4 regions of the Pseudomonas sp. o96-267 genome follow, and region 1 is predicted to be linked to each of the others. Evidence: predicted binding sites of a transcription regulator. Region 1 holds the regulator's gene; each other region holds the start of a gene.

Evidence for each region. The regulator sigma-54, encoded in region 1, starts transcription at its own class of promoters, with help from an activator protein. The targets are predictions, from matches to a motif close to ANTGGCATNNANNTTGCTNT.
Region 2: the regulator sigma-54 is predicted to act here: its motif matches at 2,603-2,622, upstream of glnK (P-II family nitrogen regulator).
Region 3: the regulator sigma-54 is predicted to act here: its motif matches at 4,750-4,769, upstream of EGJ86_RS05810 (CmpA/NrtA family ABC transporter substrate-binding protein).
Region 4: the regulator sigma-54 is predicted to act here: its motif matches at 5,632-5,651, upstream of glnA (glutamate--ammonia ligase).

What each region holds. Positions count from the first base shown of each region.
Region 1 covers NZ_RHQP01000002.1:75,508-82,722, reverse strand. The annotation lists gene tldD (metalloprotease TldD) at 1-806, shown strand, start outside; gene yjgA (ribosome biogenesis factor YjgA) at 819-1,337, opposite strand; gene pmbA (metalloprotease PmbA) at 1,467-2,813, shown strand; gene EGJ86_RS01825 (HPr family phosphocarrier protein) at 2,871-3,143, opposite strand; gene rapZ (RNase adapter RapZ) at 3,158-4,015, opposite strand; gene ptsN (PTS IIA-like nitrogen regulatory protein PtsN) at 4,021-4,482, opposite strand; gene hpf (ribosome hibernation-promoting factor, HPF/YfiA family) at 4,495-4,803, opposite strand; gene EGJ86_RS01805 (RNA polymerase factor sigma-54) at 4,903-6,396, opposite strand; gene lptB (LPS export ABC transporter ATP-binding protein) at 6,533-7,215, opposite strand, start outside.
Region 2 covers NZ_RHQP01000014.1:80,695-87,909, reverse strand. The annotation lists gene EGJ86_RS25630 (methyl-accepting chemotaxis protein) at 1-565, shown strand, start outside; gene EGJ86_RS11935 (YifB family Mg chelatase-like AAA ATPase) at 567-2,060, opposite strand; gene EGJ86_RS11930 (accessory factor UbiK family protein) at 2,153-2,410, opposite strand; gene glnK (P-II family nitrogen regulator) at 2,820-3,158, shown strand; gene EGJ86_RS11920 (ammonium transporter) at 3,493-4,746, shown strand; gene EGJ86_RS11915 (secondary thiamine-phosphate synthase enzyme YjbQ) at 4,845-5,270, shown strand; gene sutA (transcriptional regulator SutA) at 5,348-5,671, shown strand; gene EGJ86_RS11905 (HAD family hydrolase) at 5,847-6,548, opposite strand; gene xerC (tyrosine recombinase XerC) at 6,545-7,215, opposite strand, start outside.
Region 3 covers NZ_RHQP01000006.1:116,669-123,883, forward strand. The annotation lists gene EGJ86_RS05790 (thioesterase family protein) at 205-648, opposite strand; gene EGJ86_RS05795 (polysaccharide lyase family 7 protein) at 697-1,386, opposite strand; gene EGJ86_RS05800 (ABC transporter ATP-binding protein) at 1,483-2,274, opposite strand; gene ntrB (nitrate ABC transporter permease) at 2,458-3,309, opposite strand; gene EGJ86_RS05810 (CmpA/NrtA family ABC transporter substrate-binding protein) at 3,322-4,605, opposite strand; gene EGJ86_RS05815 (transcriptional regulator) at 4,993-5,307, opposite strand; gene EGJ86_RS05820 (hypothetical protein) at 5,462-5,854, shown strand; gene EGJ86_RS05825 (crotonase/enoyl-CoA hydratase family protein) at 5,974-6,663, opposite strand; gene EGJ86_RS05830 (hypothetical protein) at 6,851-7,069, shown strand; tRNA gene EGJ86_RS05835 (tRNA-Ser) at 7,163-7,215, shown strand, end outside.
Region 4 covers NZ_RHQP01000033.1:31,731-38,945, reverse strand. The annotation lists gene ntrC (nitrogen regulation protein NR(I)) at 1-1,420, opposite strand, end outside; gene glnL (nitrogen regulation protein NR(II)) at 1,417-2,505, opposite strand; gene EGJ86_RS19985 (DUF4124 domain-containing protein) at 2,696-3,313, opposite strand; gene EGJ86_RS19980 (DUF4124 domain-containing protein) at 3,319-3,894, opposite strand; gene glnA (glutamate--ammonia ligase) at 4,131-5,537, opposite strand; gene thiI (tRNA uracil 4-sulfurtransferase ThiI) at 5,866-7,215, shown strand, end outside.

The sequences.
Region 1 (7,215 bases):
GCTATTTCCTGGAAGAAGACCGCGCCATGGGCTACGCCCGCGAGGCGCTGCGCCAGGCGCTGGTCAACCTTGAAGCCATCGCTGCACCCGCTGGCAGCATGCCGGTGGTGATGGGTGCCGGTTGGTCCGGTGTGCTGCTGCACGAAGCGGTCGGCCACGGCCTGGAAGGCGACTTCAACCGCAAGGGCAGTTCGGCCTACAGCGGTCAGGTCGGGCAGAAGGTCGCTTCCAGCCTGTGCACCATCGTCGACGACGGCACCCTGGCCGGGCGTCGCGGCTCGCTCAGCGTCGACGATGAAGGCACGCCGACCCAGTGCACCACGCTGATCGAGAACGGCGTGCTCAAGGGCTACATGCAGGACAAGCTCAATGCCCGCCTGATGGGCGTGGCCGCTACCGGCAACGGTCGACGCGAGTCATACGCGCACCTGCCGATGCCGCGCATGACCAACACCTACATGCTGGCTGGCGAAAGCGATCCGGAGGAAATCATCCGCTCGGTGAAGAAGGGCATCTACTGCGCCAACCTTGGCGGCGGTCAGGTCGATATCACTAGCGGCAAGTTCGTGTTCTCCACCAGTGAGGCCTACCTGATCGAGGACGGCAAGATCACCGCGCCGGTCAAGGGCGCCACTCTGATTGGCAATGGTCCGGAGGCGATGAGCCGCGTGTCCATGGTCGGCAATGATCTGGCGCTGGACAGCGGCGTCGGCACTTGCGGCAAGGACGGTCAGTCGGTGCCAGTGGGCGTCGGGCAGCCGACGCTGAAGATCGATGCGATCACCGTAGGCGGCACCGGTGCCTAATGCGATGCAGGCTCAACGCAAGCCGCGGTGGATTTCATCAAGCTCGCGGATGTACTTGAACACCTTGCGCGCGGCGGCTGGCGGCTTGTTGCGCGCGGCTTCGTGCTGCGCGTGACGAACCAGGCCGCGCAGGTGCTGAACATCAGCGTCCGGGTAGAGCTCGACGAAGCTCTCCAGCGCGCTGTCGCCCTCGGCGATCAGGCGGTCGCGCCAGCGTTCGAGAGCGTGGAAACGCTCGTTGTACTCGCGGGTGGAGCTGTCCACCTGGTCGAGCATGGCAACGATCGCGTCGACATCCTGTTCACGCATCAGCTTGCCGATGAACTGGATGTGGCGTTTGCGCGCGGCATTGGCGGTATGTTTCGGCGCTTCGGCAAGCGCGCGGCGTAAGGCATCGGTCAGCGGCATCTTGGCCAGCAGATCCGCCTTGAGCGTGGTCAGTCTCTCGCCAAGGTCCTGCAGGGCATGCAGTTCGCGTTTGACCTGGGATTTGCTCTTCTCCAGGGAGAAGTCGTCGTAGGAATCAGACATGGGGTGGGTCCAGAGGGAAACGCCGCCATGATAGCAGTAACCGTGGCTGCCGGCCCGTGGGCGGGGAGTCGAGAGCAGGCCTTGGGTTTCGCATAAAGAGTGCCTGCGCCAAGAGAATCGGGAGTGGTTATGAGTGAAGTAGAACGTATCGGGCCGCAGGCCTTGCCAGTGCTGCAAGAGCAGGTCGAGGCCATTCTCGCCGAAGCCAGGCGCCAGGGCGCCAGTGCCTGCGAGGTGGCGGTTTCGGCTGGTCAGGGGCTGTCTACCACGGTGCGTCAGGGCGAGGTGGAGACCGTCGAGTTCAATCGCGACCAGGGTTTCGGCATCACCCTGTACGTAGGCCAGCGCAAGGGCTCGGCCAGCACCTCGGCCACCGGTATCGAGGCCATTCGTGAAACTGTGGCAGCGGCTCTGGCGATTGCCAAACATACCAGCGAGGACGAGTGCTCCGGCCTCGCCGATGCTGCGCTGATGGCGCGCGAGCTGCCTGAACTGGATCTCTATCACCCCTGGTCGATCACTCCGGAGCAGGCGGTGGAGCAGGCGCTCACCTGTGAGGCTGCGGCTTTCGCGGCAGACAAACGGATCAAGAATGCTGACGGCACCAGCCTCAATACCCACCAGGGCTGCCGTGTGTATGGCAACAGCCACGGTTTCGTCGGCGGTTACGCCAGCACCCGTCATAGCCTCAGCTGCGTGATGATCGCTGAGGGCGATGGGCAGATGCAGCGCGACTACTGGTACGACGTCAATCGTCAGGGTGAACTGCTGGCCGATGCCAAGGGCATCGGCCAGCGCGCCGCCGCGCGCGCGGTCAGCCGGCTTGGTGCGCGCCCGGTGCCGACCTGCGAAGTGCCGGTGCTGTTCGCCGCCGAATTGGCTGGTGGACTGTTCAGCCACCTGCTGGCGGCAATCTCGGGTGGCAACCTGTATCGCCAGTCCTCGTTCCTCGAAGGCGCCCTCGGTCAACGCCTGTTCCCCGAGTGGCTGACCCTTGACGAGCGCCCGCATCTGCCGCGTGCGCTGGGCAGTGCGACCTTCGATGGCGATGGCCTGGCCACCTACGCCAAGCCCTTTGTGGAAAAGGGCGAGCTGGTCTCCTACGTGCTCGGTACCTATTCCGGGCGCAAGCTGGGTTTGCCGAGCACCGCCAACTCCGGCGGCGTGCACAATCTCTTCGTCACCCATGGCGATGAGGATCAGCAGGCGCTGATTCGCCGCATGGACCGCGGCTTGCTGGTTACCGAGCTGATGGGCCAGGGACTGAATCTGGTCACCGGTGATTATTCCCGCGGTGCGGCAGGCTTCTGGGTGGAGAACGGCGAGATCCAGTTCCCGGTACAGGAAGTCACCATCGCCGGTAATCTGCGCGACATGTTCCGTCAGGTCGTTGCCGTCGGTCGTGACCTCGAGCGTCGCGGCAATATCTCCACCGGCTCGGTGCTGATCGAGAAAATGACCGTCGCCGGCAGTTGAGTCGGCAGAAACGACAAGGCCACCTGCGGGTGGCCTTGTCGTTTTTATCAGGAGGAGTTACTCGCCTTCGTCGAAGTAGTTGTCGATCAGCGCGACCAGAGCGTCCAGGGCTGGTTCGTCCTGCTCGCCCTCGGTGTACAGATGCACCGGGGTGCCCTTGCCGGCTGCCAGCATCATCACCGCCATGATGCTCTTGCCGTCTACCAGACTGTCGGCGCTGCGGCCGATGCGTACCTGGCAGGGGTAGGTGCTCGCCACGCCGACGAACTTCGCTGCGGCGCGGGCATGCAGGCCAAGTTTGTTGATGATGGTGATTTCACGTGCTGGCATCGCGGCAGGATTCCTTAGCTGAGGTCGCGGTGACGCACCTGGACGTTCTTCAGCGAGTCTTTGAGTGCCTGGCTCAGGCGGTTGGCCAGGTACACCGAACGGTGGTGGCCACCGGTGCAGCCAATGGCGATGGTGACATAGGCGCGGTTGCTGGCGGCGAAGCGTGGTAGCCATTTTTCCAGGTAGGCGAGGATGTCTTGATACATCTCTTCGACCTCCGGTTGCGCGGCTAAATAGTCGATCACCGGTTGATCCAGCCCGGAATGGTCGCGCAGCTCCGGTTTCCAGTAAGGATTGGGCAAGCAGCGCGCATCGAACACCAAATCAGCGTCCACTGGCATGCCACGTTTGAAACCGAAGGATTCGACGAGAAAGGCAGTGCCGGTCTGTGTCTGGCCCAGCAGGCGCAGCTTGAGGGTGTCACGCAACTGATAGAGATTTAGCCGGGTGGTATCGATCTTCAGGTCGGCACGATCGGTGATCGGTGCCAGCAGCAGGCTTTCGTACGCAATGGCCTCGGCCAGCGAGCGGTTGTCGTTGGTCAGCGGGTGGCGCCTGCGGGTTTCGGAAAACCGCTTGAGCAGGGTTTCGTCTTCGGCATCGAGATAGAGCACATCGCAGCGGATGTTGCGTTTGCGCACTTCATCGAGCAGCTCCGGGAAGCGCTTGAGCTGGCTCAGCAGGTTGCGCGCATCGATAGAGACGGCCACCTGCGGCAGCAGCATGTCGCTATGCGGCAGGAAGCGCTCGGCAAGATCCGGCAGCAGACCGGCTGGCAGGTTATCGATGCAGTAGAAGCCGTTGTCCTCAAGTACATCGAGGGCGGTGCTCTTGCCCGAGCCCGAGCGACCGCTGACGATGATCAGGCGCATGTTTATTAACCGTTCTGAATGTCCACGACGACCTGAAAGAGATCTTCGCCGCTGTTGGCCCGGCGCAGACGTTCACGTACATCCTGGCGATCGAGCATGCTGGCAATCTGGCGCAGCAGTTCGAGGTGCGCATCGGTTGCCGCCTCCGGCACCAGAAGTACGAACAGCAGATCGACCGGCACGCCGTCGATGGCGTCGAAGTCGACTGCCGTCTCCAGGTGCAGGACTGCACTGATCGGGGCACTGCAGCCAGCCAGGCGGCAGTGGGGAATGGCAATGCCGTTGCCGAAGCCGGTGGAGCCAAGCTTCTCGCGGGCGATGAGGCTTTCGAAGATGTCCTGGGCATCCAGGTCGGGCAGATCGCGTGCAACCAGATTGGCGATCTGTTCGAGCACACGTTTTTTGCTGCCGCCCGGCACGTTCACCAGGGAACGGCCGGGGGTCAGGATATTTTCAAGTCGGATCATGGATAGGGAATGTCAGCGGGCCGTGGCGCCTTGCAGGCGTTCGAGCTGCTTTTCCTTGTGCTTGATGAGTTGACGGTCGAGTTTATCGGCCAACAGGTCGATGGCAGCGTACATGTCCTGATGTTCGGCATTGGCGACGACTTCGCCGCCGGCGATGTGCAGGGTGGCTTCGATCTTCTGCTTGAGTTTTTCGACCTCCATGGTCACCTGTACGTTGGTGATCTTGTCGAAGTGGCGTTCCAGTCGGCCCAGTTTCTCGCCGATGTAGTCACGCAGGGCGTCGGTCACATCCAGCTGATGTCCACTGATGTTGACTTGCATACCGCTTTCTCCTTGTTGCCTTGTGTAAGAGACGGGTCCTATTCGACCCGTCGCCGGAACACTTTGGCCTGAAGACCTTGTGCCTTCAGTCGATCTGGCCTACATCAGTCGCTTGCGCTCACTGGAGGGCGCTATACCGAGGGACTCGCGATACTTGGCGACCGTCCGACGGGCGACTTGGATGCCTTGTGCCTCCAGTAAACCAGCGATCTTGCTGTCACTCAATGGCTTTTTCGCGTTTTCCGCAGCAACCAGTTTTTTGATGATGGCGCGGATCGCGGTGGACGAGCATTCGCCGCCTTCAGAGGTGCTGACGTGGCTGGAGAAGAAATATTTCAGCTCGTAAATACCGCGTGGCGTGTGCATGAATTTCTGCGTGGTCACGCGTGAGATCGTCGACTCATGCATGCCCACCGCCTCGGCGATGTCGTGCAGGACCAGAGGCTTCATCGCCTCGTCGCCGTAATCGAGAAAACCACGTTGGTGCTCGACGATCTGCGTGGCCACTTTCATCAGCGTTTCGTTGCGGCTCTGCAGGCTCTTGATGAACCAGCGTGCCTCCTGCAACTGGTTGCGCATGAAGGTGTTGTCGGCGCTGGAGTCGGCGCGTTTGACGAAGCCGGCATACTGCGGGTTGACCCTCAGTCGTGGCATGGCTTCCTGGTTCAGTTCCACCAGCCAGCGGTCGTTGTGCTTGCGCACGATCACGTCCGGTACGACGTATTCCGGCTCGCTGGACTCGATTTGCGAGCCCGGTCGCGGATTCAGGCGCTGGATCAGGTCGATGACCTGACGCAGCTCGTCTTCCTTGAGTTTGGTGCGGCGCATCAGCTGTGCGTAATCGCGGCTGCCGAGCAGTTCCAGGTAATCGCCGACCACGCGCTGGGTTTCGCTCAGCCAGGGGGTGTTAGCGGGCAACTGACGCAGTTGCAGGAGCAGGCATTCGCGCAGGTCACGGGCGCCGATACCTGCTGGTTCGAACTGCTGGATGCGGTGCAGCACCACTTCCACTTCATCCAGTTCGACATCCAGTTCGGGGTCGAAGGATTCGGTCACTTCCTCGAGGTTTTCTTCGAGGTAGCCGTCGTTGTTGATGCAGTCGATCAGGGTGGCCGCGATCAGGCGATCCTTGTCCGACATGGGCGCCAGGTTCAGTTGCCAGAGCAGGTGGCTGTGCAGACTTTCGCCGCTGGAGGTGCGAGTGGTGAAGTCCCACTCGTCATCATCGTTGCTGGGCAGGCTGCTGGCGCTGGTCTGGTAGATGTCTTCCCAGGCGGTGTCGACTGGCAGCTCGTTGGGAATGCGCTCGCCCCAGTCACCTTCTTCCAGGTTATCCACCGTCGGGGTGGTTTCCTGGTAGCTCTCTTCCTTGTTCGGGGTCGGAGTGGCGCTTTCGGCGCCATCAGCCATTGGATCGCTGTTGTCGAAGTCGTCGCCTTCTTCCTGGCGCTCGAGCATGGGATTGGACTCCAGCGCCTCCTGGATTTCCTGTTGCAGGTCCAGGGTAGACAGTTGGAGGAGGCGGATAGCCTGTTGCAGCTGCGGGGTCATCGTCAGCTGCTGGCCCATCTTGAGGACTAGCGATGGTTTCATTGCAGACCTTAATTTACTGGCGAGTTACGCCTTCCACATCAGGGCGCCGAAGCGCCGCCAGGAAGCAAATTATATGCCTGAATTTCTCGTTTTTGCCTAGGGGTTGCAATATTTCTGTAGCGAAATAGCCGGCGACCTACAGGCGGAACTCGTGGCCCAGGTATACCTCTTTCACCGTCTGGTTGGCGAGGATGGTCTCGGCGTCACCTTCGGCGATCAGTTGCCCATCGTTGACGATGTAGGCGGTTTCGCAGATATCCAGGGTTTCGCGCACGTTGTGATCGGTGATCAGAATGCCGATGCCCTTGGTCTTGAGGTGATGGATGATCTGCTTGATGTCGCCAACCGAAATCGGGTCGACACCGGCAAAGGGTTCGTCGAGCAGAATGAACTTGGGGTTGGTCGCCAAGGCTCTGGCAATCTCTACGCGGCGTCGCTCACCGCCGGACAGGCTCATGCCGAGGCTGTCGGCGATATGGTGGATATGGAATTCCTGCAGCAGGTTTTCCAGCTCCGCCTGGCGTCCGGCGCGGTCCAGGTCCTTGCGCGTTTCGAGAATGGCCATGATGTTGTCGGCCACCGACAGTTTGCGGAAGATCGACGCTTCCTGCGGCAGGTAGCCGATGCCCGCGCGAGCACGGCCATGCATGGGCTGATGACTGACGTCGAGGTCGTCGATCAGCACGCGGCCTTGGTCGGCGCGCACCAGGCCGACAATCATGTAGAAGCAGGTGGTCTTGCCGGCACCATTGGGGCCGAGCAGGCCAACGATCTGACCGCTTTCGATGCTCAGGCTGACGTCACGCACGACCTGGCGGC
Region 2 (7,215 bases), on a different contig from region 1:
GCTGGAGCAGACCTCCACAGTGATCAATGGTCTTGGCCAGCGCTCGCAGGAAATTGGCGGCATCGTCAGCGTGATCACCGCAATTGCCGACCAGACCAACCTGCTGGCGCTCAACGCCGCCATCGAGGCTGCACGTGCCGGCGAGCAGGGTCGTGGTTTTGCCGTGGTCGCCGACGAGGTGCGCAACCTGGCCGGGCGTACCCGCGAGGCGACCAACGAGATTTCCACCATGATTGGCAGCATCCAGAGCGAGACCAGCAGCGCCATCGCCACCATGGAGCAGGGCCGGCAACTGATGCAGGACGGTCTTGAGCGCAACGCCAAGGTGGCTTCAGCGCTGGCACAGATCAGCGAGCAGAGCGAGGCGGCGGGCGAGCAGTTCGCTGCCATCACCACCGCCACCAGCGAGCAGAGCAGCACCGCGACCGTGCTTAGCTCCAATCTGCAGAGTATCGCCCAGGCCAACGGTGAGCAGCGTGAAGTGGTGGCCAACCTGGCCGATACCGCGCGCGAGCTGGATCGCCTGGCCGCTCAGCTGCGTCAGGAGGTCGAGCGCTTTCGCTGAGTTACCCCGCTGCCGGGCGGTACTGCAGCGCTTCAGCCAGGTGGGCGCGGCTGATCTGCTGCTCGCTCGCCAGGTCGGCCAGAGTGCGCGCGACCTTGAGTACGCGATGGGCCGCGCGCAGGGACAGCCCGAGACGTTCGCAGGCGTTTTCCAGCCACTGGCGATCCGCGTCGCTCAATGCGCAGTGTTGGCGCAGACCGGGTAGGTCGAGAAAGGCGTTGGCCACGCCCTGGCGTTGCAGTTGGCGCTCACGTGCCTGCGCCACCTTGGCTGCTGCCTGTGCAGTGCTTTCGCCATCCTGCGGCGGGGCATTCAGGGCTGTGGTTTCGCGGGCGACCGTCAGGTGCAGGTCGATGCGATCAAGGAGCGGGCCAGACAACTTGGCGCGGTAGCGCTGGATCTGCTCCGGGGTACAGCGACAGCGGTTGCTCGGGTCGCCGAGGTAGCCGCAAGGGCAGGGATTCATGGCGGCAACGAGCTGAAAACGAGCGGGAAAGCGCACCTTGTCGCGTGCTCGGGCAATGACGATGTGGCCACTTTCCAGCGGTTCGCGCAGCACTTCCAGCACTTTCCTGTCGAATTCCGGTAGCTCATCGAGGAACAGGATGCCCATATGGGCCAACGTTATCTCGCCAGGCTGCGGGCGACTGCCGCCACCCACCAATGCCGGTCCGGAGGCGCTGTGGTGCGGGGTGCGAAAGGGTCGCTGCGGCCAGTGCTGCAGCGGCGTATGGCTGGCCACCGAATGGATCGCGGCGACCTGCAGCGCCGCGTTTTCGTCCAGCGCAGGTAGCAGGCCTGGCAGGCGGCTGGCCAGCAGGGTTTTGCCAGTGCCGGGGGGGCCGCTGAGCAGCAGGTTGGGCGAGCCGGCGGCCGCGACCAGCAACGCCCGTTTGGCGGCCAACTGGCCCTGCACTTCGGCCAGGTCCGGATAGGGTAGGCTTTGCCTGAGCAGGCCCTGGGCTGCGTAAGGTTCGAGAGGGGAGCTGCCGTTGAGGTGCGCGGCGATCTGCAGCAAGTGCTCGACGGCGATTACCTTCAGCCCCGAGGCCAGGCTCGCCTCTTCGGCATTGGCCTGCGGCACCAAGAGGGTGCGTCCGGCTGCGCGTGCGGCCAGGGCGGCCGGCAATACGCCTTGCACAGGGCGCACCGCGCCGGACAGTGCCAGCTCGCCCAGGCATTCGTATTCATCCAGCGATTGAGCCGGTACCTGACCGCTGGCCGCGAGAATTCCTAGGGCGATGGCGAGGTCGAAGCGACCACCGTCTTTTGGCAGATCTGCAGGCGCAAGATTCAAGGTGATGCGTTTGCTGGGGAACTCGAAGGCAGCATTGAGGATGGCGCTGCGTACGCGATCCTTGCTCTCCTTGACTGCGGTTTCCGGCAGACCCACCAGGGTCAGAGAGGGCAGGCCGTTGGCCAGGTGCGCCTCGACGGTGACGGCCGGTGCTTCTACACCGACCTGGGCACGGCTGTGAACGATGGCCAGGGACATGATCGCTCCTTGATCAAGTGGGGTGCAGTACCTGTAGGAGCGGCTGCGGTCGCGAAGCCTGTCGCGGCTAAAGCCACTCCTACAACATAACCTCAGTCTACGGCGGTGAGCTTGGCTTCCAGTTCCGCGACCTTGGCTTCCAACGCTTCGAGGCGAGCGCGGGTGCGGGCGAGAACCACCATCTGGCTGTCGAACTCTTCCCGGCTGACCAGATCGAGCTTGCTGAAGCCGCTCTGCAGCAGGGCCTTGAACTGCGCCTCCAGTTCGGCGCGCGGCAGTGGGCTGTCGCCACTGAGCAAGCGCGAGGCATGGCTACTGAGGGTGTCGAGCAAAGCTTTGGGCGGCAGCATGGGCAGGTTCCAGATACAGACGGCGGCAGTGTAGCACGCAGCCGCAGGCGCGGCGGTCGAGCACGGGTTGCACGATTTTTGAGCATTGCGGAATGTGTCGATGCACTGGATTGGTGCGATGCATTCGGTGCGAATGACCGCTCATCAGTGCTCGAAGCAGGTAAAGGCCTGAAAGATGGCGCTTTTACGTGAGCTGGCAAGCTTTCTGCTTAGACCCCATCGACGCTTGCACCGATGCAGTTCCGGTGCGGCAGGCGAAGCGGGGGAGTGTTTCGTCGGGAGCGGTTGGTGGGTATCGGCCACGCCAGGCTGGAGCGGTCGGTGCATTACAAAAGCCAGACACTGCGCTTAGACTTGAGCCGGGTTCGCAATTCCTGGGGCAAGTCCACCTTAAACGGGAGAAAGTTTCATGAAGCTAGTCACTGCCATCATCAAGCCGTTCAAGCTCGACGACGTGCGCGAGTCGCTGTCTGAGATCGGCGTGCAGGGCATTACCGTCACCGAGGTCAAGGGCTTCGGCCGTCAGAAAGGCCATACCGAGTTGTATCGCGGTGCCGAGTACGTGGTCGACTTCCTGCCCAAGGTGAAGATCGACGTGGCCATCGCTGACGATCAGCTGGATCGCGTGATCGAGGCCATCACCAAGGCTGCCAACACCGGCAAGATCGGCGACGGCAAAATTTTCGTAGTCAACCTGGAACAGGCGATTCGTATCCGTACCGGCGAAACCGATACCGACGCGATTTAACAAGCCTCCGAACCCCACGCCCCAGGAGTAAACCCATGACTCTGCGAACTTTCGCAGGGCTAGGAGCCCTTTTGTCCTCGAATTATGGCCTTGCGCTGTTTTCGAGGGCGAATGCCGGAGCTGGCGATACCCTCGCCGCTCTGCTGTGCCAGACCCTCTTCAGGTCTCGCGCTTGGCCTAGTGATGGGAATGCCTGGTCGCCTCACGGTGCAGGGGTTCCGGTGATCCAGAACGAGCGTGGCAACGACCTGTAAAGCATGCGGAACGCGTCCGGCGCCAACCTGGACGTTTCTACCGAACAGCGCACAACAAAAGCGCCGGCAAGAGGTGAAAAATGGATAACACAGCATTGACTGCATTGCAGTACGGCTTCGATACCTTCTACTTTCTGATCTGTGGTGCCCTGGTAATGTGGATGGCAGCTGGCTTTGCCATGCTCGAATCCGGCCTGGTGCGTGCCAAGAACACCACCGAGATCCTGACCAAGAACGTGGCGCTGTATGCCACCGCCAGCGTGATGTACCTGCTGGTCGGTTACTACATCATGTACTCCAGCCCGGAAGGCGGCATCTTCCCTAGCCTGGGTTTCCTGATCGGTGACGAGAACACCGCCGAGGCCGTTCTGGCTGGTGGCGAGGATGCACCCTACTACTCGGCCCGTTCGGACTTCTTCTTCCAGATCGTGTTTGCCGCGACCTGCATGTCGATCGTTTCCGGCGCTGTCGCTGAACGCATGAAGCTGTGGGCCTTCCTGGCCTTCGCCGTGGTCATGACTGGCTTCATCTACCCGATCCAGGGTTTCTGGAAGTGGGGCGGTGGTTTCCTGGATGCAGCCGGTTACCTCGACTACGCCGGCTCCGGTATCGTGCACATGGCCGGTGCTTCGGCCGCTCTGGCGGGTGTGATCCTGCTCGGCGCTCGTAAGGGTAAATACGGTCCGAACGGTCAGGTCAACGCGATTCCGGGCGCTAACCTGCCGCTGGCTACCCTCGGTACCTTCATCCTGTGGATGGGCTGGTTCGGTTTCAACGGCGGCTCGCAGCTCAAGATGAGCACCATCGAAGACGCCAACGCCGTCGCTCAGGTGTTCACCAACACCAACATGGCTGCTGCCGGTGGTCTGATCGTTGCGCTGATCATTGCCCGTATCCTGTTCGGCAAGGCTGACCTGACCATGGCCCTGAACGGTGCCCTGGCTGGCCTGGTCGCCATCACCGCGGAGCCGCTAACTCCGAGTGCTCTGCAGGCCACCCTGATCGGTGGTGTAGGTGGTGCGCTGGTGGTCTTCTCGATCCTGGGTCTGGATAAAGTGAAGATCGACGACCCGGTCGGTGCCATTTCCGTACACGGTGTGGTTGGCATCTGGGGCATCCTGGCTGTCTGCCTGACCAACGACGAAGCTTCGCTGGGTGCTCAGCTGCTGGGTATCGTCAGCATCTTCGCCTGGGTCTTCATCGCCAGCCTGATCGTGTGGAGCATCATCAAGGCGGTGATCGGTCTGCGCGTCAGCGAAGAAGAGGAATACGAGGGTGTGGACATCGCCGAATGCGGCATGGAAGCCTACCCGGAGTTCACCGGCAAGAAATAAGCTTCGCTGGGAATGACAGGGGCGCCTTCGGGCGCCCTTTGTTTTTTCTGACAGCACGCTAGAATGCGCGCGCTGGAGCCATCGAGAGTGAGAGCGGCATGTGGCAGCAACGCATCATCAGCCTGCGTCCGCGCGAGCGCGGTTTTCATCTGGTGACCGAAGAAGTGCTGGCAGCATTGCCGGAACTGGCGCAGGTGCGTGTTGGTCTGTTGCATCTGTGGCTGCAGCACACCTCGGCATCGCTGACGGTCAACGAGAACGCCGATCCTGCGGTACGCCGCGATTTCGAGCGTTTCTTCAACCGTCTGGTGCCGCAGGGTGAGACGGGCTACGAGCACGATTACGAAGGGCCGGATGATCTGCCGGCGCACTTCAAGGGCAGTTTGCTGGGCTTTCAGCTACAGCTGCCGATACAGCAGGGACGGCTGGCGCTTGGGACCTGGCAAGGGATCTACCTCGGTGAGCATCGCGATCATGGCGGTGCTCGGCGAATGGTGGCGACCTTGCATGGCGAGGCTATTTGAATTTTTTCCGGTCGAGCGGTGCACATCGCGCGACTGGGCTATAACTAACCTGCTTTTCGCAAGTCATGAGGTTGAACATGAGCGACGAAGACCTGGAACAAGACGATCTGGACGGGGCTGACGAGGACGATGGCGAGGGCCTGGCTGCTGCCGATGATGGTGACAGTGGCGACGATGACGGCGGCGGCGAAGTCGTAGCCAGCGGCAAGAAGAGCAAGGCCAAAGCCGTTGAAGTCGATGAGATGCCCAGCATCGAAGCCAAGCAGAAGGAGCGAGATGCCCTGGCCAAGGCCATGGAAGAGTTTCTTTCCCAGGGCGGCAAGGTGCAGGAGGTGGAGCCCAACGTGGTCGCCGACCCACCCAAGAAGCCCGACAGCAAATACGGCAGCCGTCCCATCTGAGGACGGCGTGCTGCAAGAACCCGCCCCTCGTGGCGGGTTTTTTGTGCCTGTCATCCCGGGTTTCCCCTTTGGGCCGCCGTTGCGCGACGTTAGGGATGGTGCGGTGGCAAGTAGGGTGCGCCGCGCACCGAGCTTGTCGTGTATCAGGCGGTGCGCGCAGCGCACCCTACGGGGTTTAGCGCGTCCAGTTGGAAAGTAGCGCTGGCAACTCGGCCAGGCTGCTGATCTGCGCATCTGGTGTAGTCTCACCTTCCCAGGCTCGGCCTTGCGGGTTGAACCAGATCGCGCGCATGCCGGCTGCCTGAGCGCCGGCAATGTCATCGCTGGGATGATCACCAATATGCACGGCGCGTTCGGCCGCTACGCCACCTGCGCGGCTGAGCGCTTCGCGGAAGGGTTTCGGGTCAGGTTTGCCGATGCCCAGCTCTTCGGCGCACAGGGCGAACTGGAAGTAGTCCGACAGGCCCAGGCGACGCACGTCGGCATTGCCATTGGTGATCACCCCGAGCATGAAGCGCTCGGCCAGGGCCTCCAGCGTCGGATGTACCTCGGTGAACAGCTCGACCTGATGGCGGGCGCTGAGAAACACCTGGAATCCCGCTTCGGCCAGCGTCTGCGCTTCGCCGTGTGGGTAGCCGGCGTCCTCCAGGGCGTGAAACAGAATGCGTCGGCGCAGCTCGCTGAGGCGATGCTTGAGCATCGGCTCGGCGTCGAGCAGACGGCTGCGTACCTCCCACAAATGCTCTACCGGCACCGCGCCAAGGCGTGGTGCATGCAGTGCCAGCCAATTGCGCAGGGCGGCTTCGGCATCCTGCATCACCGGGGTGACGTCCCACAGGGTGTCGTCGAGGTCGAAGGTGATCAGTTCAATGCTCATTCGGAACCGCCTTTGCGCTTGGCGCGTGGATGGGCCTGGTCATAGACACTGGCCAGGTGCTGGAAATCCAGGTGGGTGTAGATCTGCGTAGTGGCGATATCGGCGTGGCCGAGCAGCTCCTGCACAGCGCGCAGATCCTGCGAGGACTCCAGCATATGACTGGCGAAGCTGTGCCGCAGCATGTGCGGATGCAGGTGCTGGCCCAGCTCGCGCACACCGGCCTGGCGCACCCGCAGTTGCACTGCGCGTGGCCCGAGGCGGCGGCCCTGCTGGCTGATGAAGACCGCGCCGTCGCCGGGGTTGGCCAGCTTGCGCAACGGCAGCCAATGTTCCAGCGCCTGACGCGCCAGGCTGCCGACCGGCAGTTCGCGCACCTTGTTGCCCTTGCCGCGTACGCGCACCAGGCCGGCAGGCAGGTCGAGGCCGTCAAGGTCGAGCCCGACCAGCTCGGACAGGCGCAAACCGGAGGAATAGAACAGCTCGAGCATGGCCTGGTCGCGGCGGGCGATGAAGTCGTCCTCGACTGCGCCGTCGAGCAGTTGCGCGCTGCGGTCGGCGTCCAGGGTGCGGGGCAGGCGGCGCTCGCGTTTTGGCGGGCTGAGGCCGGTGGCTGGATCGTGACGACACAGGCCTTCACGCAGCAGGTACTGATAGAGGCCGCGGGTGG
Region 3 (7,215 bases), on a different contig from region 1:
CAGGGCGAGTGCCAGCAGATTGCTGAGCAGCCCCGCCTGACGGGCACGGCGGTAGGTGTCGGTCATCCTCGATCCCCCCTTTTTTCTGTTCTGACCTAGGCGTAGCAGACGAATGACAATGTGTCACGTTATTAGCAGCAATAACTGTGCAAGTTTTGCCAGACGCCTGTTCGCCCGGGGCCCTGAAGCATTGGAATCGCTGAGTCAGTCGAGCCGATTGACCTTGGGGAACTTGGCGCTGAAGGCTTCCGGCATCGGCACCACCTTCGACTGACGATAATCGAAGAACACGAAGCCGGACTTGGCCATGGCCACCAGCGTGCCGTCAGCCGGACGGGTGATGCGGAAGGTGATATCACCGCCATATCGGTTGAAATCCATCACGCCGACCTCGAACAGCAGCTGGTCGCGGGCATGGGCCTCGGCCCTGTAGGTGGTGGCCAGGTCGGTGACGATGATGCCAGTGCCTTTGCCGTCGGTTTCGCGAATGCCGAACTCGAAGAGGAAACGGGCGCGTGCCTCGGAAATCATCGAGATCATCGAGTCATTGCCCAGATGGTTGGCACCGTTGATGTCGGTAACGCGCACGGTCAGGTGAGTGCTGTAGCAGTACTGGTCTTCGGGAAAATCGAGGGTCAGGCGTGCCATGGTCGAGCCTTCGTCTAGGAGGGCGGCGATTGTAAACCGCCGCGTTCCTCAGCGGTGCAGGCTGTTGAGGTGATAGAACGTGACGCGACCACCTTCGCTATCCGCTCCGGAATTGTCCTGGATATAGGCGCCCGCCTTGAAGTACAGGTACTGCTTGCTCCAACTGCTGCTCAACTGGCGGTAGAGCGAGCCATTGTCGCCATCGGTGCTGGCCACGCTGATGCCGATGCGTCCGCTGGGCGTGACGCGCAGGTCGTAGCCGAAGCGCTCGCCAAGCTGGATGTTCTCGGCCAGCAGAATGTTTTGCACGTCGCTGTCGCCTGGGCGAGCGCGCAGCAGCAGCTCCACCCGGCCAACGCCACGTCGATAGTGATATTGCAGCTTGAGCAGCGGGTCGTTCTGGCTGCCCGGCACGTCGGTACTGTGGATCTGGCCGATCACCACCTTGTTGCGACTGGGCACCTGATCAACCTGCAGCACGGCGCTGAGGTAGCTGTCCGAACTGGCATGTAGCCAGTTGTCGAGTCTGCCGTCGTGCTGGGTTTCGCGTAGCTCGCTGCGTGGATAGCGGGTATCGGCTGTGGTCGAGCCGGTGACCGGCACCCAGAAGGTCACGCTGCCGTCGGCATTGCGCCGAAAGTAACGACTTGTATAGCTGTTATTCAGCCGTTCGGTGGTGATAGTGGTCGGCGCTGGTTCGGTGGGAATCGACAGATTCCAGGTGGTGAGGTCGAGCACGGGGTTCTCTGCTTGTCGGTTGAGGGCCCTTGTTCGTCCCTGCAAAGGGCCAGAGGTTCCGCCGCCCCAGCCCTTGAGCCAGAGCGGTTTTGACCCTCAGGCGGCCGGGCGCTGCTGGCGCTGGTAGAGAAACTCCAGCACGGCGGTACGGTAGGCGTGGTACTGCGAGTCATTGGCCAGCGCCAGGCGGTCGCGCGGGCGCGGCAGGTCGACGGCGAGGATTTCGCCGACGGTGGCGGCCGGGCCGTTGGTCATCATCACGATGCGATCGGACAGGAGCACGGCCTCGTCGACGTCATGGGTGACCATCACCACGGTGCTCTGGGTCTGCCCGACGATGCGCAGCAGCTCGTCCTGCAGATGTGCACGGGTCAGGGCATCGAGGGCGCCGAACGGCTCGTCCATCAGCAGCACCTTGGGCTCCATGGCCAGGGCACGGGCGATGCCGACGCGCTGCTTCATGCCGCCAGAGATCTCGTTGGGATGCTTGTGCATGGCATGGCTGAGGCCGACCATGTTCAGCGCCTGCTCGGTGCGGGCCTTGAGCTGGGCCTTGCTTTCGCGCGCGCCGAAGACCTTTTCCACGGCCAGGTGGACGTTGCCGAAGCAGGTCATCCAGGGCAGCAGGCTGTGGTTCTGGAACACCACGGCGCGTTCGGGGCCGGGGCCGTCGATCTCGCGGCCATTGCAGATCAGCCCGCCTTCGTTGGCGTCGAGCAGGCCGGCGATCAGGTTGAGCACGGTGGATTTGCCGCAGCCGGAGTGGCCGATCAGTGCGACGAACTCGCCGCGGGCGATGCTCAGGTTGACGTCTGCCAGTGCCTGGAAGCGGCCTTTCTTGGTGTCGAAGTGCTTGCTGACAGCGGTCAGCTCCACGAATTTGTCCATCGGAGTTCTCCCGTTCTGGCGCTGTGCCCCGGATTTAGTCAGAGGCACTTTAATTTAAAACAACGACTTGGCGTCTACTATTGAACTGATTTGTAAGCTTGCGTAGCCCCGATGCAATCCGGGGAAACGGAGATCGCGTTCCCGGATTGCATCCGGGCTACGGGGTTGGGCGAATGCGCCTCTTCAGCTTGCGTAGTCAAAGCGTTTGGCGATCAACAGCAGCATCTGCTCCAGCGCCAGGCCCACCAGGCCGACGATGATGATGGCGATGAGAATGTGCTCGACGTTGAGGTTGTTCCATTCGTCCCACACCCAGAAGCCCAGACCAATGCCGCCGGTGAGCATCTCGGCGGCGACGATCACCAGCCAGGCCACGCCAATGGCCAGGCGGATGCCGGTCATCAGGTGCGGCAGCACGGCGGGAAACAGGATGCGCGTCAGCACCTTGAACTCCGACAGCTTGAGTACGCGGGCCACGTTCAGGTAGTCCTGCGGCACGCTGGCCACGCCGGCTGCGGTGTTGAGGATGATCGGCCAGATCGAGCTGATGAAAATGACCCAGATCGACGCCGGGCCGGCCGCCTCGAACACCAGCAGGCCGATCGGCAGCCAGGCTAGCGGCGAGACCGGCCGCAGCAAGCTGATGATCGGTGCCAGCATCCCCGCGAGAAAGGCGAAGCGGCCGATGGCGAACCCCAGGGGAATGCCCACCAGCGCCGCCAGGCCGAAGCCGACCCCGACGCGGCCGAGCGAGTTGAGGATGTTCCAGCCGATGCCCATGTCGTTGGGGCCGTTGTCGTAGAAAGGATCAGCGAACAGCACCAGGGCGGCTTGCCAGGTGCTCAAGGGGCCGGGCAGGCCCTCGCTGTATTGCGCCAGCAGCGACCAGAAGCCGATGAAGGCGACGATACCCAGCAGCGGGGCGATGCCGGCCTTGAGCAGGCTACCCAGTGCGGCGGCACTGGGTAGCAAGGCCTGCGCAGAGAGGCGCGGCTTGGCGATTGGCGGCAGTGGTGTTTTCAGGGGCGCATTCATGGTCACCTCCGGTCAGGCTTTGATGGCGAAGGAGTCGGCGTAGGCGGCCGGATTGCTGCCGTCCCAGACCACGCCGTCGATCAACGTGCTGCTGCGCAGCGGGCTGCTCGGCACGGCCAGCTTGAGGGCGCTGGCAGCCTCGGCGTAGAGCGCGGTCTGGTTGATCTGCGCGGCCACGGCGGCGTAATCCGGCGCATCCTTGAGCAGGCCCCAGCGCTTGAATTGGGTGAGGAACCACATGCCGTCGGAGTGATAGGGAAAGTTGACGCTGCCGTCCTTGCAGAAGGCCATGGCATGTTCGTCCTTCCAGCTGTTGCCGAGGCCGTCCTCGTACTGGGCGAGAAAGCGCGGCTCGATCACCTGCACCGGCGCGTTGACGTAGGCCTTGCCGGAAATCAGCTTGGCGGTGCTCTTGCGGTTCTCCTCGCTGGCCTCGATGAAGCGGCTGGCATCGAGAATCGCCATGATCAGCGCGCGCGCCGCGTTGGGATACTGCTCGATAAAGGCGCGGGTGGTGCCAAGCACCTTCTCCGGGTGATCCGGCCAGATCTGCTGGGTGGTGGTGGCGGTGAAGCCGATCTTGTCGAAGATCGCCCGCGCGCCCCAGGGCTCGCCGACGCAGAAGCCATCCATGTTGCCGACACGCATATTGGCGACCATCTGCGGCGGCGGCACGACGATGGTCTTCACATCGCTCATGGGGTTGATGCCGACACTGGCCAGCCAGTAATACAGCCACATGGCGTGGGTACCAGTTGGGAATGTCTGGGCGAAGGTCAGCGGATTGCCGCCTTTTTTCACGTGTTCGGCCAGTTGCGCACCGTTGGTCACACCGGCCTCACGCAGTTGCTTGGACAGGGTGATGGCCTGGCCATTCTGGTTCAGCCCCATCAGCACTGCCATGTCCCGCTGTGGCCCCGCCAGGCCGAGCTGAGCGCCGTACATCATGCCGTAGAGCACATGAGCAGCATCCAGTTCGCCAGTGTTGAGCTTGTCGCGCACGCCGGCCCAGGAGGCCTCCTTGCTCGGATTGATGGTCAGCCCGTACTTCTCGCCGAAACCCTGGGTGGCGGCGACCACCACCGAAGCGCAATCGGTCAGGGGAATGAAGCCGACGTTTAGCGCGGCTTTTTCCGGCGCGTCGGAGCCGGCCGCCCAGGCTGCACTGCGCAGCGAAGCCGGCGCCGACAGGCCGAGTGCGGCGATGCCGCTCACGGCGCCGGCCAGGGCGATGGATTGCTTGAGGAAATTGCGGCGGCTGGTGGCCAGGGGCTTGTTCGAATCACGATCGGTCATGGGTCTAATCCTTGTCAGGCGCATAAACAAAAAACGGCGTACGCCAGGCCGCCTCAATGAGAGGAAGGTGACCTGACGGACGCCGTTGTCCGTGATCCTCGGCCCGCCGCCGTTGGCGTGCTACGCAGGATGGTTGACAGGGACTTAGCAAGGGGCTTGCCAGCTTTTGTGCGCAGCGGCCGAGTAGCGGCATGTGGCACCTGACAGGTAGTGGCCGGATACCAGCTTTCCAGAGGCTAGCTGTTTAGGATCAATAAGTTGCAGCTGTGTTCTGAGAGAATTTTGAAGTGTGTGGAGCGAGCGCAGGCTTGGCTCACCCCACATGCTTCTGAGCCAATGCCGTGCATGAGCGGGCGTCGCTGAGCCTTTTTGGTTCGTAGCGCACTCTCAGGACGCCGGTTGAACGCGCGCCTCCTCGACGAAGTCGCGCAGCCAGCGCAGCACTTCGACGGCTTCCCAGCGAGCCGGATCGAACAGCGCATAGGCCAGACCCTGGTAGCCGACCACATCCAGTTGCCGATGGTAGCCGGCGCGCTGCAGCAGCGCCTCGATCTCGGCGAAGCAGGTATTGAAGTGCTGACGATTGAAAGGGGTGTGGCTCTCGGTGACGATGCCCTCGAGCTGTAGTTCCTCGACCATCTCGCGTACCCGCTCCAGCGGCATGCGGTTCACTCGGTGTTTTAGCTGCAGTACGTCCAGCATGATGGCGCTCCTGTGCAATCGATCATTTACCTGCGATATAGCCTAATCGAAAAATACTGTACAAATAAACAGTATTGGGTGATATTGGCCTCACTTAGGCGACAACAACCCGTCCACCACCTGAAGGTGGGCGCCTTGCGAGGGGGTATTGGCAATGCAACAGATGCTGATGACGATTGTGCTATTGGCCCTGCTGAGCGGCTGCGCGCAACCGCAGATTGATCGACCACAGGCCAACGGTGCCTACCTGGTGATCGAGGGCGAGCAGGCCTGGGCCGTACTGGTCTCCGATGGCCAGCGTGTCGAGGAGACGGGCATAGTGCTCGACGTGATTCGACTGCCCAGCCATCACTCCAACATTGCCGCCAGTTACGTGATCGAAACGCCCAACTGCGGCAAGCTGCAGTGGCTGACCGAGCGTCATGGCGCTGCAGAGGGTGAAACCACGCTGTTGCCGGCCGCCTTCAACGAGCAACTGAGCAAGCCCGGCTGCGTGCTCGCGCAAGGCCTGAGCCGAGCCTGGACGGCCCTGGATTATTCCGGCTGACCCGTAGGGTGCGCCGCGCGCACCGACATTCGCCGGCGGGTTAATTGGCTAGACGCGCAAAGAAAACGCGCCGCGACCTCAACGGAAGCGGCGCTTTTCATTTATGGGTTACCGAATGCTTACAGCAGGTGTTGCTTGTCCATCTCGATGGCGGCATCGAGGGTTTCCAGCAGCGCCTTGCGCACCTTCAGCTTGGTGTTCTTGTGCGCGGTCATGTTGATCTTCTTCATCTGCTGCGCCACCGCCTGAGCGGTAGCCTGCAATTGCTCGGCCGGCACCACCTTGTCCAGGAAGCCGGCATCTACCGCGCCAGCCGGGTCGAACATCTCGCCATTGATCACCGAACGGTGGAACGCAGACTTGCGCAGACGATCACGAGCCAGCTCGATACCGACGTGGTGCATGGTCATGCCGATCTGCACTTCATTCAGGCCGATATTGAACGGACCCTCCACGCCGATACGGTAATCGGCCGACAGCAGGATGAACGCACCCTTGGCCACGGCATGACCGGCACAGGCGACGATGATCGGGTAGGGGTGAGCGAGCATGCGCCGCGCCAGGGTAGAGCCAGCAGCGACCAGGTTGATTGCATTCTGCGGGCCCGAGGTCATCACCTTCAGGTCATAGCCGCCGGAAAGAATCCCCGGCTGGCCGGTGATGACGACGATGGCGCGATCCTGTTCGGCGCGGTCGAGGGCGGCATTGAACGCAGCGATCACGTCAGGCGAGATGGCGTTGACCTTGCCATTGCTCAGGGTGAGGGTGGCGATGCCGTCGTCGAGTTGGTAGCTGATCAGGTCGCTCATGGCGGTTTTCCTTGTTAGAGCCTTGGGGGCGAATGTGGGCAGAAGGTACTCAGCCGAAGCGCTCTGGTAAAGCGCCGCGGCTGACTGGCTGGTCAGTGTTTTTGCCTATCGCGGCAATGCCGGATGGCAATTGGTCGAAAGCAAAGCCAGGCCCTTAAGGTGAGCGGCGAACCGAAGGAGCTGCCCCATGAACACCCTCTACTCCATCCTTTATATGCTTGCCGTGATCGGCCTGCTGCTGGCATCGGTCGTGCTCAGCGAAACCTTCTACCTGCGCAGCCCATCCGGCGTGCTGCTGCTATTCGGCTTGGGCCTGTTCATGTCCCTGGGTTTTCTGCTATTCGGCCACATGCGCTTCGACGAGCTGCCGTGCGAGGAGCACGAGGAAAACCCGCTGCGCTCTTAAGCGCATGAATCCTTTAAAAAAAATTTGCCATCGGGAAAACATTCGACTACATTAGCGCGCCTCGACGGGGTAAACGCCAAAACGTCGAGATCCGGTGAAGTGTCCGAGTGGTTGAAGGAGCACGCCTGGAAAGTGTGTATACGGGA
Region 4 (7,215 bases), on a different contig from region 1:
CGTCGTCGTCCCCGCCGTCGACCTTCATGCCCAGCTCCTTGATCTTGCGAGTCAGGGTGTTGCGACCCCAACCCAACAGCAGGGCGGCGTCGCGGCGGCGGCCGGCGGTGTGCTTGAGTGCAGTCTCGATCATGATGCGCTCGAAGGCCGGTACGGCGCTGTCGAGCAGGTTGGACTGGCCGCGTGCCAGGGCCTGGTCGGCCCACAGGCGCAGCGCCTGTTCCCAGTTGGTCACTGGTGCGGCGTCCTGCGGCTGGGTCAGCAGCTCGGGCGGCAGGTCGTCGACGTGCACTTCGCGACCCGAAGCCATGACGGTGATCCAGCGGCAGGTGTTCTCCAGCTGGCGAACGTTGCCCGGCCAGGGCAGGTGCTTGAGGTAGTCTTCGGTTTCGCTCTTGAGCAGCTTCGGCTCGACCGACAGTTCCTGCGCTGCACGGGCGAGGAAGTGGTGAGCCAGGGTCGGGATATCCTCGCGGCGGTCGGCCAGGCGCGGGATGTGGATGCGAATGACGTTGAGACGGTGGAACAGGTCTTCACGGAACTTGCCGGCCTGTACCAGGGTTTCCAGGTTCTGGTGGGTGGCGGCGATGATGCGCACGTCCACTTTCACTGGGGTGTGACCGCCAACGCGGTAGAACTCGCCATCGGCCAATACGCGCAGCAGACGAGTCTGGGTGTCGGCCGGCATGTCGCCGATTTCGTCGAGGAACAGGGTGCCGCCATCGGCCTGCTCGAAGCGGCCGCGGCGCTGGTTGGCCGCGCCGGTGAAGGCGCCTTTCTCGTGGCCGAACAGCTCGGATTCCATCAGGTCCTTGGGGATCGCCGCCATGTTCAGCGCGATGAAGGGCGCGGCAGCGCGCGGACTGTGGCGGTGCAGGGCGTGGGCCACCAGCTCCTTGCCGGTACCGGATTCGCCGTTGATCAGCACGGTGATATTGGAGTGGCTGAGGCGACCGATAGCGCGGAACACCTCCTGCATCGCCGGCGCTTCGCCGATGATTTCCGGGGTACGCGCCTGCGCAGCCGGGACGGCCAGGCTCTGCTGTTCCTGGGCGTGCTGGAAGGCGCGCTTGACCAGTGAAACGGCCTCGTCGACGTCGAACGGCTTGGGCAGGTACTCGAAGGCGCCGCCCTGGTAACTGGCTACTGCGCTGTCCAGGTCCGAATGCGCGGTCATGATGATCACCGGCAAGCGTGGATACAGCTCGCGGATGCGTGCCAGCAGGTCGAGGCCGCTGGCGCCGGGCATGCGGATGTCGGAGATGATCACGTCCGGCTGTTGGCGGGTCAGGCGGGCGAGTACACCGTCGGCACTGTCGAAACTCTGGGTGGTCATGCCTTCCTGTTGCAGGGCCTTTTCCAGTACCCAGCGGATGGAACGATCGTCGTCGACAATCCAGACGGTTTCACTGCGGCTCATGGCGTGGGCGCTCCTTGTTCCAGCGGTAGGAAGATCGAGAATACGGTGTGGCCGGGATAGCTCTCGCACTCGATCAGCCCCTGGTGCTGGCTGATGATGTTCTGGGTGATGGCCAGGCCCAGGCCGGTGCCGTCGGCACGACCGCTGACCATGGGATAGAAGATGGTTTCCTGCAGTTCCGGCGGAATGCCGGGACCGTTGTCGATGATCTCGACCTTGACCACCAGGCGATGGCGCGTGTGGCCAATGGTGAACTGGCGCAGGGTACGGGTACGCAGGCTGATGCGCCCGAGGCCCATGTCGTGCTTCTGCCCGGCGATGGCCTGCATGGCGTTGCGCACGATATTGAGCACGGCCTGGATCATCTGCTCACGGTCGATCAGCAGATCCGGAATGCTCGGGTCGTAGTCGCGCACCAAGGTGATGCTGCCTTGGCTTTCCGCCTCGATCAGGTTGGCGACGCGCTCCAGCACCTCGTGCACGTTGGTCATCGACAGCGACGGCAACTTGTTCGAGCCGAGCATGCGGTCGACCAGGTTACGCAAGCGGTCGGCCTCTTCGATGATGACGTTGGTGTAGTCCTTGAGCTCTTCGTTGGGCAGTTCGCGCGACAGCAGTTGCGCCGCACCGCGAATGCCGCCGAGCGGATTCTTGATCTCGTGGGCCAGGCCGCGCACCAGCAGTTTGGTGGTCTCCTGCTTGGACAGTTGCGCCTCTTCCTTGGTGATGCGCAGCAGGCGGTCGCGCGGGTGCACTTCCAGCAGCAGCAGGGTCTCGCCCATGCTGAACAGCGGCGTTACCGCGTAGTCCACGGTCAGCGTCTGGCCGGTGACCGAGGTCAATACGGCTTCGCGCTTGTTGAATGGATGCGCCTGTTCCACCGCCTGGCGCAAGGATGACAGCGCCTCGGGCGATTCGGTGAACAGGTCGCTGATGAACTGACCGTGGCTGCGTTGGCCGCTGACGGCCAAGAGCATTTCCGCCGCCGGGTTCATGTACTCAAGGCACAGCTGGCTGTTGAGCAGCAGGGTGGCGGTGGTCAGGTTGTCGAGTAGCAGGCGGTGCAGCGCGTCGTTGATGGTCATAGGCAGTGCGTTCCGGCGATGGGCAGGAAAATGCAAGAAGCAAACCAAGGCCCCGAAAAGACGCATTATTTGTGCGGTCTGCCAGGTTTTGGTGGTGCTGCGGCGCGACTGGGTGAAGAAAAGCGACCCAAAACAGGGAGAGCTTAGGAGGTGGTGCGTTAGATTGCACCATTAAGGTGCGATCTGCTTTTCAGAAGAAAGGAAGGATGCTGACCTCTTCCTTGGGCTTGTCTTTCAGTGGGCATTCGGGGCGAACGCCGTATTCATCTTTCTTGCAGGGATTGATCTTGCGCTTCTGCGCCAGGGTCATGCGGTGCATGTGGAAGGGTTGCGCGGGTGTGCGCTCGACGATCAGCCCGGCGGAGTCGATGATCTCTGCCACCAGTTGGTGCGTGCCGCGGTCGACGTGCTGCAGGGAGAAGACCGGGCTGCGGCTGATCTCGCCCTGGGGCGCGCCGTCGAGCAGCAGTCGGTAGCTGTGGCCAGGCAGCAGGCCCGGCTCGCTGTTGAGGGTGACGATCATGTCGCCGGAGCCGTTGTGGATCGAGGCGTCCGGCTCCGGCACAAGGATGCGCAGTACCTGATAGTGCACGGTCGGCTTGGTGACGGCAGGTGGCGGGGCCATGCGCACTGTGGATTGCGGCTGGTTCATTTGCGCGCTGTTGGACGGCGCGAGCATCACCCGTTCAGCATTGCTGCTGCGCGGTTTGTCAGTGAAAACGCGGTTACCTTCAGCATCGATGTAGGTATAGACCTGAGCCGAAGCTGCTTGGGTGATGAGCAGCAGGCAAAACAGTAGTGCACGCATCGGGATCAGTTCGTCGGTCTCGGGGTTGGGCGCGGAGTCGGTCGTGGTGGTGTGACCGGTGGGCGGGCAGGGCTGTTGACGCTGATGCGCTGCACGGTGAAGGTTTCGGTGGCGCTCTGCTGGATGATGCGTTCGCCGGCCACCACTGCTACCGCCAGGCTGTGTGCGCCACGGTCAAGGTTGGTCAGTTGCAGGCTCGGTACGTTGCTGGCCTGGCCGTATGGCTCGCCATCGAGAATCAGGCGTAGCTGGTGGCCGGGCTGCAGGCGTGGCTGGATGTTCACGCCGACGATGAAGGTGCCGTTGTTGGCGCGCATGGCTTCGTCGTCAGGGATGCCGGTGAGGCTCATTACGGAGTAGGGCGCTTCGCTCTGCGCTGGCGTGTTGTCGTCGCTCGCCGGCATGCTCGGCGTCTGCATCTCCACCGTGTTGGTCGGGGGCAGATTGACGCTCTCGGCGGCCGTGCCGTCGGGTGGCTGATTGGTGAAGACCGTGTTGCCGTTGGCATCGGTGTATTTGTAGATCTGCGCACTGGCCGGCAGGGTCAGGGCGAGCAGCAGGCAGGCGAGTAACGGGCGCATGGGCCGATCCTTCCGCAGGTGATGCGCTAAGCCTTGCACTGCTGGCGGTTCCTGGCAAGCGCAGGGTGCTATGGCTGTGATGTTTGGCTACAAATCGGCGCCTGTTATGGAGACGATTGCGTAGGGCTCGGGCTCTCGGTGCGCGCGGCGCACCCTACGGCGGGAAATGAAAAAGCCCCGCCAGGCAGAGCCGGGAGGGGCTTTCGAGCGCGCCGCACGAGGCGGCGCAAACTGGCTTAGACGCTGTAGTACAGGTCGTATTCCAGCGGGTGTACGAAGGTACGTACCTTGATTTCTTCTTCGGACTTCAGCTCGATGTAGGCATCGATGAAGTCGTCGGAGAACACGCCGCCCTTGGTCAGGAACGCGCGGCCCTTGTCCAGCTCTTCCAGGGCTTCTTTCAGGCTGCCGCACACTTGCGGGATCAGCTTGCCTTCTTCCGGCGGCAGGTCGTACAGGTTCTTGTCGGCAGCATCGCCCGGGTGGATCTTGTTCTGGATGCCGTCGATACCGGCCATCAGCAGAGCTGCGAAGGCCAGGTAGGGGTTGGCAGCCGGGTCCGGGAAGCGTGCTTCGATACGGCGAGCTTTCGGGCTGGCAACGTACGGGATACGGATCGAAGCGGAGCGGTTGCGAGCCGAGTAGGCCAGCATGACCGGAGCTTCGAAGCCCGGAACCAGACGCTTGTAGGAGTTGGTCGACGGGTTGGTGAAGCCGTTCAGGGCCTTACCGTGCTTGATGATGCCGCCGATGAAGTACAGAGCGGTCTCGGACAGACCGGCATAGCCTTCACCTGCGAAGGTGTTCTTGCCGTCTTTGGAGATCGACATGTGCACATGCATGCCCGAACCGTTGTCGCCGTAAAGCGGCTTCGGCATGAAGGTAGCGGTTTTGCCGTAGGCATCGGCTACGTTGTGCACGCAGTACTTCAGGGTCTGAACTTCGTCAGCCTTGGCGACCAGAGTGTTGAACTTCACGCCGATTTCGTTCTGACCGGCAGTGGCCACTTCGTGGTGGTGCACTTCGACGACCAGGCCCATTTCTTCCATGGCGTTGCACATGGCAGTACGGATTTCGTGGTCGTGGTCGCACGGCGGAACCGGGAAGTAACCGCCTTTGACGGCTGGACGGTGGCCCTTGTTGCCGCCTTCGACGTCGCCGTCGGTCATCCAGGAACCTTGCTCGGAGTAGATCTTGAACATCGAGCCGGAGATGTCGGACTTGAACTTCACTTCGTCGAAGATGAAGAACTCGGGCTCCGGGCCAACGAATACGGTGTCACCGATGCCGGTGCCTTTGAGGAACTCTTCAGCGCGCTTGGCGATGGAGCGCGGGTCGCGGTCGTAGCCTTGCATGGTGCTCGGCTCGATGATGTCGCAGACCAGGATCAGGGTCGGCTCTTCGGTGAACGGGTCCAGAACGGCGGTATCGTCTACCGGCATCAGGATCATGTCGGAGGCTTCGATGCCTTTCCAGCCATGGATGGACGAGCCGTCGAACATTTTGCCGTGCTCGAAGAAATCTTCGTCCAGGGCGTCACGGGCCGGCATGGTCACGTGGTGCTGCTTGCCCTTGGTATCGGTGAAGCGCAGGTCTACCCACTTCACGTCGTGTTCTTTGATCAGTTGAACAGCCTTAGACATGTTGTCCTCCAGGTGGAAAAGGCTCTTATCGATAAGCCTTGAATATGCGGTGAAGCCCGGCGGGATAGTCCTCCAGGGCGACCTGCCTCACAAGGGAGCAAATTGCATGCCAGTGCCCTTTATTGGGCAGAGGCCGCGAAACTCAGGTGCTGCGCCGTCTGCACGGCAATTCGCTGGAAATATTTGCACCATTTAAGGGCCTTTAATTTCACAAAAGATCCATTTTGGTGCGCTGTATGGGTGGTGCAGTATTTTTGGTCAAAGCTTGAACAATTTCCGCTATAATCCGCGCCCCTGTTTTTTCGTCCCCCAAGCGGGCGCTCTATTCATGAAGCTCATCGTCAAAGTTTTCCCTGAAATCACCATCAAGAGTCGCCCGGTGCGCAAGCAGTTCATCCGCCAGTTGGGGAAGAACATTCGCTCCGTGCTGCGCGATCTTGACCCCGAACTGCGGGTGACCGGTGTCTGGGACAACCTTGAGGTCGAGACCGACCTGGACGATCCCAAGCTGCTCGCCGAGATGACTGAGCGCCTGCGTAACACGCCGGGCATCGGCCTGTTCCTCGAGGTCAATGAATACCCGCTGGGCGATCTGGACGACATCACCGAACACTGCAAGCGTCACTACGCCGACCAGTTACCGGGCAAGGTCTTCGCTGTGCGCTGCAAGCGCGGTGGCAAGCACGCGTTCTCCTCCATCGACGTCGAGCGTCACGTCGGTTCGCGTCTGCGCCTGGAGTGCGGTGCTGCCGGCATCGACCTGAAGAAGCCGGACGTCGAAGTGCGCATGGAGATTCGCGACCAGCGCCTGTTCGTGGTGCATAACCGCCACGAAGGCCTCGGCGGTTACCCGCTGGGCTCGCTGGAACAGACCCTGGTGTTGATGAGCGGCGGCTTCGACTCCACCGTCGCGGCCTATCAGATGATGCGCCGCGGCCTGGTCAGCCACTTCTGCTTCTTCAATCTCGGTGGCCGTGCCCATGAATTGGGCGTGATGGAAGTGGCGCACTATATATGGCAGAAATTCGGCCGCTCGCAGCGTGTGTTGTTCGTCAGCGTGCCGTTCGAGGAAGTGGTCGGCGAGATTCTCGGTAAGGTCGACAACAGCCAGATGGGGGTGATCCTCAAGCGCATGATGCTGCGAGCCGCCACCCGTGTTGCCGAAAAACTGCAGATCGAAGCGCTGGTCACCGGCGAGGCGATCAGCCAGGTCTCCAGCCAGACTCTGACCAATCTGGCGGTGATCGATTCGGCAACCGACATGCTGGTCATGCGCCCGCTGATTGCCAGCCACAAGCAGGACATCATCGACACCGCCACGCAGATCGGTACCGCCGAGTTCGCCAAGAACATGCCCGAGTACTGCGGCGTGATCTCGGTCAACCCGACCACCAAGGCCCGTGGCTATCGCGTGGAGAAGGAAGAGGCCCAGTTCGACATGGCCATCCTCGAGCGTGCTCTGGAGCGCGCCACCCAACTGCCCATCGACCGCGTGATCGACGAGTTGGGCAAGGACGTGCAGGTCGAGGAAGTAGGTGAAGCGCTGACTGGCCAGATCGTCATCGATATCCGTCACCCCGACGCCGCTGAAGACGAGCCCCTGGCGGTGCCGGGCATCGAAGTGCAGGCGCTGCCGTTCTACGCGCTGAACAACAAATTCAAGGAACTGGATGAGAAC